2 regions of the Paenibacillus apis genome follow, and region 2 is predicted to be linked to the other one. Evidence: riboswitches for the same ligand, from Rfam matches in the RefSeq annotation. Region 2 holds a riboswitch; the other holds the start of a gene.
The links. A riboswitch is a leader RNA that binds a small molecule or an ion and turns the genes downstream of it on or off. The one in region 2 is predicted to bind cyclic di-AMP.

Region 1: another riboswitch for cyclic di-AMP. It lies ahead of KI362_RS11620 (APC family permease); the one in region 2 lies ahead of KI362_RS24460 (C40 family peptidase).

Annotation. Positions count from the first base shown of each region.
Region 1 is NZ_BORS01000007.1:73,806-78,712, forward strand. It holds gene yfcE (phosphodiesterase) at 1-382, opposite strand, end outside; gene KI362_RS11620 (APC family permease) at 400-2,226, opposite strand; cyclic di-AMP (ydaO/yuaA leader) riboswitch at 2,357-2,568, opposite strand; gene thiD (bifunctional hydroxymethylpyrimidine kinase/phosphomethylpyrimidine kinase) at 3,009-3,824, opposite strand; gene KI362_RS11630 (hypothetical protein) at 4,166-4,360, opposite strand; gene KI362_RS11635 (manganese catalase family protein) at 4,377-4,907, opposite strand, start outside.
Region 2 is NZ_BORS01000030.1:4,556-9,462, reverse strand. It holds gene KI362_RS24475 (4a-hydroxytetrahydrobiopterin dehydratase) at 29-328, shown strand; gene KI362_RS24470 (c-type cytochrome) at 408-770, opposite strand; gene KI362_RS24465 (GNAT family N-acetyltransferase) at 928-1,416, opposite strand; gene KI362_RS24460 (C40 family peptidase) at 1,691-2,170, opposite strand; cyclic di-AMP (ydaO/yuaA leader) riboswitch at 2,176-2,311, opposite strand; gene KI362_RS24455 (C40 family peptidase) at 2,550-3,044, opposite strand; cyclic di-AMP (ydaO/yuaA leader) riboswitch at 3,047-3,182, opposite strand; gene KI362_RS24450 (hypothetical protein) at 3,404-4,234, opposite strand; gene KI362_RS24445 (M1 family metallopeptidase) at 4,270-4,907, opposite strand, start outside.

The DNA of each region.
Region 1 (4,907 bases), on a different contig from region 2:
GCGTATGTCCCTGAATAAAGATGCTGCCTGCTTCGAGAGAAGGCAGATTGTCCATGCTGTGAATATGACCGTGAGAAGCAAAAATCCGCCGCCCCTGATCATAGATCTGTACATGATCGCCCATCATCGGAAATTGCAGCAGCATCTGGTCCACCTCAGCATCGCAATTACCCCGCAGCGCAAGAATCCGGTCCTTATACTGATTGAGACGATCAGCTACCTGTGCAGGGGCATATTGCTCCGGCAACGGGTTCCGAGGGCCGTGATACATATAATCTCCAAGCAAAATGATCCGGTCGGGCTTCTCCAGCTCTACCTGCTCAAGCGCCTTATTCAGCCAATATAGCGAACCATGGATATCGGAAATAAACATGAATTTCATTTTCAATAACTCCTTGTTTACTTTTTGAAATGATATGGAACCGTCGTTACAATCAGGTCTCTCCGATACAACAGGAACGCCCGGATCAACAAGCTGGACTGATTGTGAAGCGCATTATGCCATCGTTTCTTCGGAATAAACTGCGGGATCAGAACTGTAACCTGAAAGTTCGACTCCTTGGCCTTGTATTCCACAGTATCGACAAACTTGGTTAACGGCTGGATAATGCTTCGATATTGGGAGTATAGCGTCACCAGGCGAACATCAGGCTGCCAGTGGCTCCATTTTTCTTCAAACCCTTTTTCGCTTTCCTTATCAAAGGCAACGTATACCGCAATGATTTGATCCGGATGGAGCGATTTTGCATAATTCAGTGTATTCTCTACCACATGCGTAATCCCTGCAACCGGAATAACGAACACATTCCCCTCAATCGGTTTATGAGGCTCACAGGAACTGATCCGAAGCTGGTCCCCGACATCCTCATAATGCTTATGAATACTGCGAAAGAACAGGACGATGAGCGGCAGAAAAATCAGCACCGGCCATACCTGTGGAAACTTGGTGATGAAAAATATTATCATAACAAGAAAGCTGATTGCAGCCCCGATGGCATTAATCGTCAGCTTGACTCTCCAGCCCGCAGGCTTCTCGCGGAGCCATTTCACAAGCATGCCGGTTTGAGCCAAGGTAAACGGAATAAACACACCTACCGCATAGAGCGGAATCAGATGCTCGGTTTGGCCTTTAAACATAATAATCAGCAGGATCGACGCGGTTGCAAGAAACAGAATTCCATTCGAATAGCCCAGTCTGTCTCCTCTTACCGTGAACATTCTGGCGATGTATTTGTCTTTTGCCAGATTGACTGCCAACAGCGGAAAAGCCGAATACCCCGTGTTAGCTGCAAGAACCAGAATCATCGCCGTAATCCCTTGAATAATATAATACATGATTCCCCGCCCAAAAGTAGCAGAGGCAATCTGGGATACAACCGTCTCCTCTGTCTTTGGAGAGATCCCATAGTAATAAGCTAGAAATACAATTCCCGAAAAGAGGATGGCCAGTAAAATCCCCATAGCAGCAAGTGTCTTGGCCGCATTGCTCGGGGCCGGAGACTTGAAGTTTGGAATAGCGTTCGAGATCGCCTCTACTCCCGTCAAGGCAGAACTGCCTGAAGCAAACGCCCTTAGCAGCAGGAATAGACTAAGCCCGGCTATCGGCGTGCCAAAGGATGTGTGAAGCTCCGGAGAGATCTGGCCTGTCAGCACCTTATAGAGACCGACTGCGATTGTTAGAAACAAAATAGCGACGAACAAATATACCGGATAGGCCAGCACCGAAGCGGACTCGGTAAGCCCCCGAAGATTCAAAATCGTGATTAGTACGACCAAGAGGCACGCGATCAGAACATTATACCCGTGCAGAGATGGAAATGCTGAAGTAATCGCATCCGTACCCGCCGAAATACTTACTGCGACAGTCAAAATATAATCGACAAGCAAAGAGCCCCCCGCAAGAAGACCGGAATTGACTCCAAGATTCTCTTTGGATACTACATAGGCCCCGCCGCCATGAGGGTAAGCGAAGATAATTTGTCTGTAAGACAGGACAAGCGCAACAAGCAACACCAAAATGCCAACCGCAATCGGAATAGACAACCAGTATGCCGCCGCCCCCAAGGCCATCAATACCAGCAGAATCTGTTCCGGTCCATACGCTACGGAAGAGAGCGCATCAGAGGACAGGATCGCAAGAGCCTTCGTCTTATTCAGCTTCTGCTCACCAAGGTCTTTCGATTTTAAAGGCTGACCGATTAAGACACGTTTGAAGAGTGTAAACATAGATGCAACACCACCAAGAATTAGAATAAAATCTCGGATTGAGGCTGATTGTCCGGTTGGTCTTGTATTTACGCAGCAAAAAACCGCAGAGGAAAGAACCTCTGCGGCCATATGAACTGGTCACAGTATCATCCTCTCTCGAACAACGCTTACGAGGTTAGCTGTCGGATTAGGGTAGTGAGAGTCACCCCTCCGCGGTTGCCTGCCGTACATTAAATCTCCGGTTGATAGCTTCCGCGGATTCACCCCACGCACCTTACAGAATAAAAATCATTCCGCTCAAGGCGCATTCGGTTCCCCCGTTTTCCCCGCCGTGACGAGGAAATTCAGCGAATCAGATATCGAATCCAAGAGTGATATTACTCCTATGGCCTGATAATGTAAATCCTTGAAAATGACATGAAAATTCAGATTTAATTACTTTTTAATCAGGGAAGCGCTTACTTGATTATGGCGCTTTTATTATCTCGGTTTATCCTGCATTTGATTCGTTTTTCTATGGAAACAGAAGAAAGAGGGTGTCACAAAGACGTAGATGGTCAGGGCCCCTTTTTCAATGTGAGGTTACACCGTGGATTGCGAAACAATTGCCGATAAGCACTAAAATTATTGGCGGGCGGCTTCCTCTCGCTCCCCATTGATCAAAAAGCCGCAGTGGACACAAGAAACCAAGGAGTCAAGCGAGAGAAGGCCGCTATACTCCTTGGTTTCTATATAAATATCACTCTATTTTGTTATTAAGGGTGTACAGAATTTGGGGACACCCTCTAAAAATCAAGATATTATTTTTGATTCAGACGGTACCCGCCGTGGAATACCGGCCCGACATATTCATTGAATGCATAACCTGCTCTAATCGCCGCCGTGACAAAATCCTTGGCTTTAGCAACAGCCTCTTTTACGGACAACCCCTGAGCAAGCCCGCCTGTAACGCCTGCGGCAAATGTGCAACCCGCCCCGTGATTATGAGCAGGCTCGATCTTTTCTGTCTCGAATATGACATATTCTGTGCCATCATAGAACAGATCGATCGCTTTGTCGCCTTCAAGTGCCTTTCCGCCCTTTATAACAACATTCGCAGCGCCACGATCATGGATAAGCTTGGCAGCTTCCCTCATATCATTGAGATTAACCAGTCTTCCCTTGCCGGACAGCACGCCTGCCTCGAACAAGTTTGGTGTAACAACCGTAGCGAGCGGAAGCAACAAATCCCGGATTGCATCTGCACTCTCAGGGTTGAGTACTTCATCTTCCCCTTTGCATACCATTACCGGATCAATCACAACATTTTTTTGCTTGTTTTGTTCAATGCAGCTTTTAACGACTTCAGTAATAGCTACGCTGCCCAGCATTCCTGTCTTCATTGCGTCAACAGGGCCTCCGGCAAACACGGTCTTGAGCTGCTCCGCAACCAGTGACGCCTCTATCGGATACACACTGTGGTTCCAGTCCCGGTCTGGATCCATGGTTACGATCGTCGTCAAGGCGCTGAAACCGTAGGTGCCATACTCCTCGAATGTTTTCAGATCCGCCTGTATTCCTGCACCACCGCTGGAATCACTTCCGGCAATCGTTAAAGTCTTAACAATTTTATTCATGGTCATGCTCCCCTTTGCAATTAGCGTAGCGATAGCTAAGCTTGATTCTGCAATCCATTGTAGCATTATTTTCAATGAATTCACGAATTATTTTTCATTTATTTCAATTTGGATTGAGTCGTGTTCAGTTATACTAGATTGATACTCTCATACAACTCAGCAGTTGCATGATCTTGAAAAGCAGAATAAGCGCCCTCGCACAATACGTGAGGGGCGCTTGTTCTTTGATTATATAAGTTGAACTATAGAAGGTTCACAGAAATGGCATAAGTGTGAAATGTTCTGAAGTGAGTAACCACACTTCACACGTTGCTCCTGCGTACGTTCATTAGTTCAATGATTCACACTACGGTTTGCGCCGCATCAATACGCGCTTGTGTGGCATTGAAGCATTTCTTGCACACCTTCAAGGGCTGGCCGGAGCTGGTTGTCTTCGTGTACAGCAGCTTGATTCGCGTGCTTCCGCATACCGGGCAGGTGCCGCGGCCTCTGGAAGGAAGCGTCCATAATGATTTTCCACGTTTATTTTTGGCCATCTCATATCCCCTATTTCTAGAAAAATTTCTTCTGATCCCGATTATCCTTCAATATTTCTACGGCTTCACGGAAGCGCAGCGAATGAACGATTTCCCGTTCCCGCAGGAATTTCAGGCTGTCCTGTAAGTCGACGTCATCGGTCATATCAATTAGCCACTGGTATGTAGCCCGTGCTTTCTCTTCCGCCGCAATATCTTCATACAGGTCGGCAATCGGATCGCCTTTAGCTTGAATATACGTTGCTGTCCAGGGAACACCGCCTGCATTCTGATAGAATAACGCCCTGTCATGACTGACATAGTAAGCCCCCATGCCTGCTGCATCGAGCTCTTCTACAGTCGCATCCTTCGTAAGCTTATAGATCATCGTGGCAATCATCTCGAGATGGGCAAATTCTTCTGTACCTATGTCATTCAGAAGTCCTATAACTTTATCCGGTATCGTGTACCTCTGATTCAAGTATCTCAGGGCCGCCGACAGTTCCCCATCAGCCCCTCCGTATTGCTCGGCCAGATATTTAGCCATGCGAATATCGCATTTTCCTAC
Region 2 (4,907 bases):
GTATTGAGGTAGAATAGGGGGAACAAAAATGCCGTTTACACCGGAAGAGGTAGAAGCGCATTTGGAGAAGCTTGAAGGCTGGGAGCTGGAAGAGGGACGCTGGATTATACGAAAATATACCTTCTCGAGCTTTATGAAAGGAATCGCCTTTGTCGATGAGGTTGCGGCGATTTCAGAGGCCTTTAATCATCACCCTTTTATCACGATTGATTACAAGACAGTGACCTTGCGTCTGACCTCCTGGGAAGAAGGAGGCATTACGGCGTTGGATATTAAGGAAGCGCATCAATATAATGAGGCATTTGAACGGGAGCGTACGGCTGGCTAGTCCGCTTTGCCCTTCTCCATGATCTGCAAGATGAACGCCCGCCAGGATACGTTATCCGGCGGGCGTATTTATGTGCGAGCTATTTTTTCTCTGACAGCCATAAAGCTACGTTGGCAATTTCCTCTTCCTTCAGCTTATCCTTGAAGGCAGGCATCATCCCACCGCCCTTACCCTTCGTAATAATACTGTACAGTTGATCTGCAGATAGTGTGGAGCCGATATGAGCCAGTTCAGGAGCATTTGCACCTTGAAGCTGATCTCCATGACAAGCGATACAGTTATTATTAACGATCGTCTCGGCTTGCTCTGCATTCAGCGTAACGGCCGGCATTTGAGGCTTCTCTTCCTGGGCGACTTGATCCCGGCCTGGCAAGGTAAACATAAGCGCGGCCGCAAAGATGCAAGCCACCGCAAGTAATCCGCTCATGATCCACTTTTGCATTCCAATTCGTCCCTTCTATGTAAGCTGCTCCTTCCATTATAACGGAACATCACAGCTGATCATAGCTTTTGTGTCAAAAAAAGTAACGAATTTGGTTGATTTCCAAAAAAAACACCAACAAATCGTGATCTTGATCACAGCAGATAGCATAATGAGGTTATCCGCGATATACCATGCAGTAATAGGGTTTGGAGATTCCTCCCGGAGTCATCTTCTCATAAAGGTCTGTAATCACAAACCCGGACTTCTGGTAAGCGCGAATGGCCCGGGTATTCCAGGTCAGCACTTCCAGATCGATCACATCCTGCGGCTTTCTCCGCTTGGCTTCGGCGACAATCACCTTGACGAAGTCTTTGCCCAGACCATGACCGCACAGGTTCGGCCTCATACCTACTCCGAGCCTGGTGACGCCCTCCATGGGAAAATATTGAGCAAACCCGGCAAGCTCATCTTGCGGATTCAGTAAAGAGACGTATTGCTGGGCGCGGAGCGTGGGGTTGCCGAACTCTACATCAAGCGCTTTCATCTGCTCCCAAGGGAGCCAGCTATACACATCATAAGGGGAATCATATTTCCAGGTACAAATATCGGCCCCATGGCTTTCTTCCATTGGTACAACACGAAATGGTACGGCAGGTTGTTCCATCTTTGCGCCTCCTTTAGCGATAGAGAATATATCTTCGACAGGAGTGGGTCCCATTCCTTTTTAAACTCACTCTAACGGGAAATGGGTCGCTTGTAAAGGCGTTTTCGGTTGTTTTGTTTTCCAGAGTATGGGTATATGAAGGGTAAGGTAAGCTCATAAATAAAAAATAGGATATAGCAAGTAACCTTTTTGAGAATTCTTGCGTTTAATGAATGTAGCAATAAAAATACCGCAGTCGATTCCGGCAAGAATCGCTGCGGCAGGATGAACATCATTAGGCTTCTACAGCATACTTGGCATAAGTATATTTGCTGAGGATCCGCTTTGCTCCGACATAACGGTTTTTGTAATAAGAACTGTCCAGACTATCGATCTTGATTCCATTTGATGATGAGGCATGAGCGAATTCCCCGTCTCCAAGGTAAATTCCTACATGGGTGACCCGGCCGCTTGTGCCCGACGTATTAAAGAAGACCAGATCGCCTGCCTGCAGCTGGCTTTTGGCTACGGCTGTGCCCTGTTTGTATTGGGCAGACGAGACCCGAGCCAGATCAATACCAAGCTTCTTAAAGACGTACCGTGTAAATCCGGAACAATCAAAGCCGGTAGTGGTAACTCCACCGTATTTGTACGGTGTGCCATAGACTGAATTGACGACACTGGTCAGTGTGGATTCTCCGGCAAGAGCGCTTCCCGTTCCCATGGTGAACAATACGGTCAGGCTTGTTGCGGCTGCAATGATTGCTTTTCTCAAGATGTAAATGCTCCTTCCAAGGCCTGCGAGGTTAGCTTAAGGATTCGGTTGAAGGTTCCCTATGATCTCTTATGTATAGATCAATTCACCCAAAGTGGTTCCCCCGTTTCCCGGGTGCCGGGAATTCGGCTGTTCTTAGTAGTCTGCACCCGAAAAGAACGACGTAGCTGCAATGGTTACTGCAATGATTACAAAGTTGTTACTATTGCCTAAGTTATTCTACCAAAGCCTATCCAGTCTTGGCAAGCTTATCATAAAAACTGGCTAAAAAAGGTCAATTAGAACTGGTTAAGCCAGCCGGAAACAGGGTAAATAGTCTTAAGTGAATAAAAAAGACCCGCAGTGAATTCATTAAGAATTCCTGCGGGCCTCGTTCGACTTATTCTACATCGTCATGATCCGTAGTATTTTCACTGGTTACTTCTTCGTACTTATCCGTACTCATAATGCGCTTAGCACCAACATAACGTTTCACGTAGTAGCTTTCGCTCAGCTTGCTGATGATAACGCCCTTGGAGGAAGAAGCATGAGCGAACTTACCGTCCCCTACATATACCCCAACATGGGATACTCCCTTACCTGAGGTGTTGAAAAACACCAGATCGCCAACGATCAGCTCATCCTTTTCTACAGCCGTTCCCATCTTGTATTGGGAAGCGGATTGATGCGGCAGCTTAATGCCGATCTTGGAGAAGACAAACATGGTGAATCCGGAGCAGTCAAAGCCGCTGGTAGTTGTACCACCAGAGACGTATTTACTGCCGAGGCCTTCGTCGATAGCGGAATCCAGCTTGGAATCCGCGAAAGCGCTGCCAGCCCCGAGTGTAAACATGATAGCTAAACTTACCGCTGCTGCTGTGAGTTGCTTCTTCAAGGTAAAACTCCTTCCACTGCCTACGAGGTTAGCTTAAGGATTCGGTTGAAGGTCTCCCTATGATCCCTCTGTTACGAGATCAATTCACCCAAAGTGGTTCCCCCGTTCCCCGTGAAGGGAATTCGGCTCGATTTTCTTCTGTCGCAATATTATTTCGACATCTGGAGGAAGATCCCTGCCAAGGATGACAATAATAATGACAAAACTGTTACTGAATTTGCTCTGTTGCTATTGTAGCAAAGGCAAGTATATTTTGGCAATGGCTAAATCGCAAGATTTATAGGCCCAAGCGGCATTCAAGGCCTCCGAAATCACTCGGAGGCCTTGAGGGGCAAGGGTTTTTAAAAAGTAAATTTTTTTTAACCTTTCTGTGACCTAGTATGCCAGAGCCGATATTGAGAGGTTACATTCCAGACTTGGAAGAGACTTCGGATAAAAGGATAGGTTTGCTGTAGGACAAGAGCCAGTATCCCGGTAAAGATCCAGGAGAACAGGCCGAACACCAGGAATATGCCTAGCGTTAGGCTGCCAAGCACGATTGCGATCAAGATGCCCTGGAGCATGTGTCGGAAGCAGATCAGCACAGACGTCCAGAGTCCGGCTTTGAAGAGGTACCCGAATTTGATGAACAGGAGAACTTGATGAATTAGCCAGCCATAGATCAAATAGATCAACAAATATCCGCTAATAAGTAGAAGAGAGGTGAAGTGATTGCTTTCACGGATAAGTGACGGCAATTGATCAAGCAGCCGTGGTCCGATCCAGAAGAAGGGAAGGGACAAGAGCGCCAGCTCCAGCAAGTAAAAGAGGGCCACGGGCCTCCAGAATTCCTTCATTCCCCGGAAGAAGGGAAGACCGCTCTTTCGGGAATCCTGCGGGAGCAGTCCGTAGAGTATGCCGGATTCCAGCAGGGGACTGAGCAGCAGCCGTATGGCAATCATGCCAAGGAGTATCCACAGATATTGATGAACAGCAGCATTATGCTGCAGCTCAAGCTGTGCCTCTAACCCGTACAGCAGACGGCTGATCTCGGTCGGCGGAGGATCGGGATACCGGGATAACACGGCGATAACCGCCATATTTACAATCCGGTAAAGAAAGAAGCCCCATAGCAGCTGATATAGAAACAGGATGATGACAGAGGGAAACTGGCTTCGGACAAGTCCCCATCCTTGTTTAACATAGGTCATAGCATTTCCCTCCCAAGGGTAATTCGGTGATTCCCTTACCATACAAGCAGCCCAAGCAATGACTCGAGTAATTTCACAGCACTTAAGGTGGTCCGAGTCTCAACCGGTTCCTGGATCTCGTGTTTGAGATAATTGTTGATATGCTTGTTCTCCAGCACCAGAGTATAGTCTGGATCAATCTGAACAAAATCGATCGGCTCCTTATATTGAAGCTTCAGCTCGATCTGTTCGCCTTCCCCGTTCCAGACCTTTTTCTCCGTATGCCCGTCTTTAAAGCTGAACAGCAGAGGAATCTTGGATGCATCGCTGCCCAGCTGCCGGATGGTAACAACCGATTCGTACAAAGGCGTTCCTTCCTTAGATGCGATCTCCTGCACCTGAATATTCTCCACGGCAAAATCAGCCATCCCGCCGTTGTATACATATTGCTTGAAATAACTCTTCCAGCTTCGTCCGGTTGTCTGCTCAACAATCCGTTCAAAGTCGGCCGTAGTCGGATGCTTGAAGCGATATTTGGTGCTATAGCTGTACATGATTCGCTTCATCGTCTTCGCCCCGACCTGACGCTCAATATCGAGCAGAATCAGCTTGCCGCGATAATATACATTTTTAGCGTAATTGTCTCCCGATCCGTACTTCCAAGCTACTTCGGTAAGGGATACGGGCGAAGTAA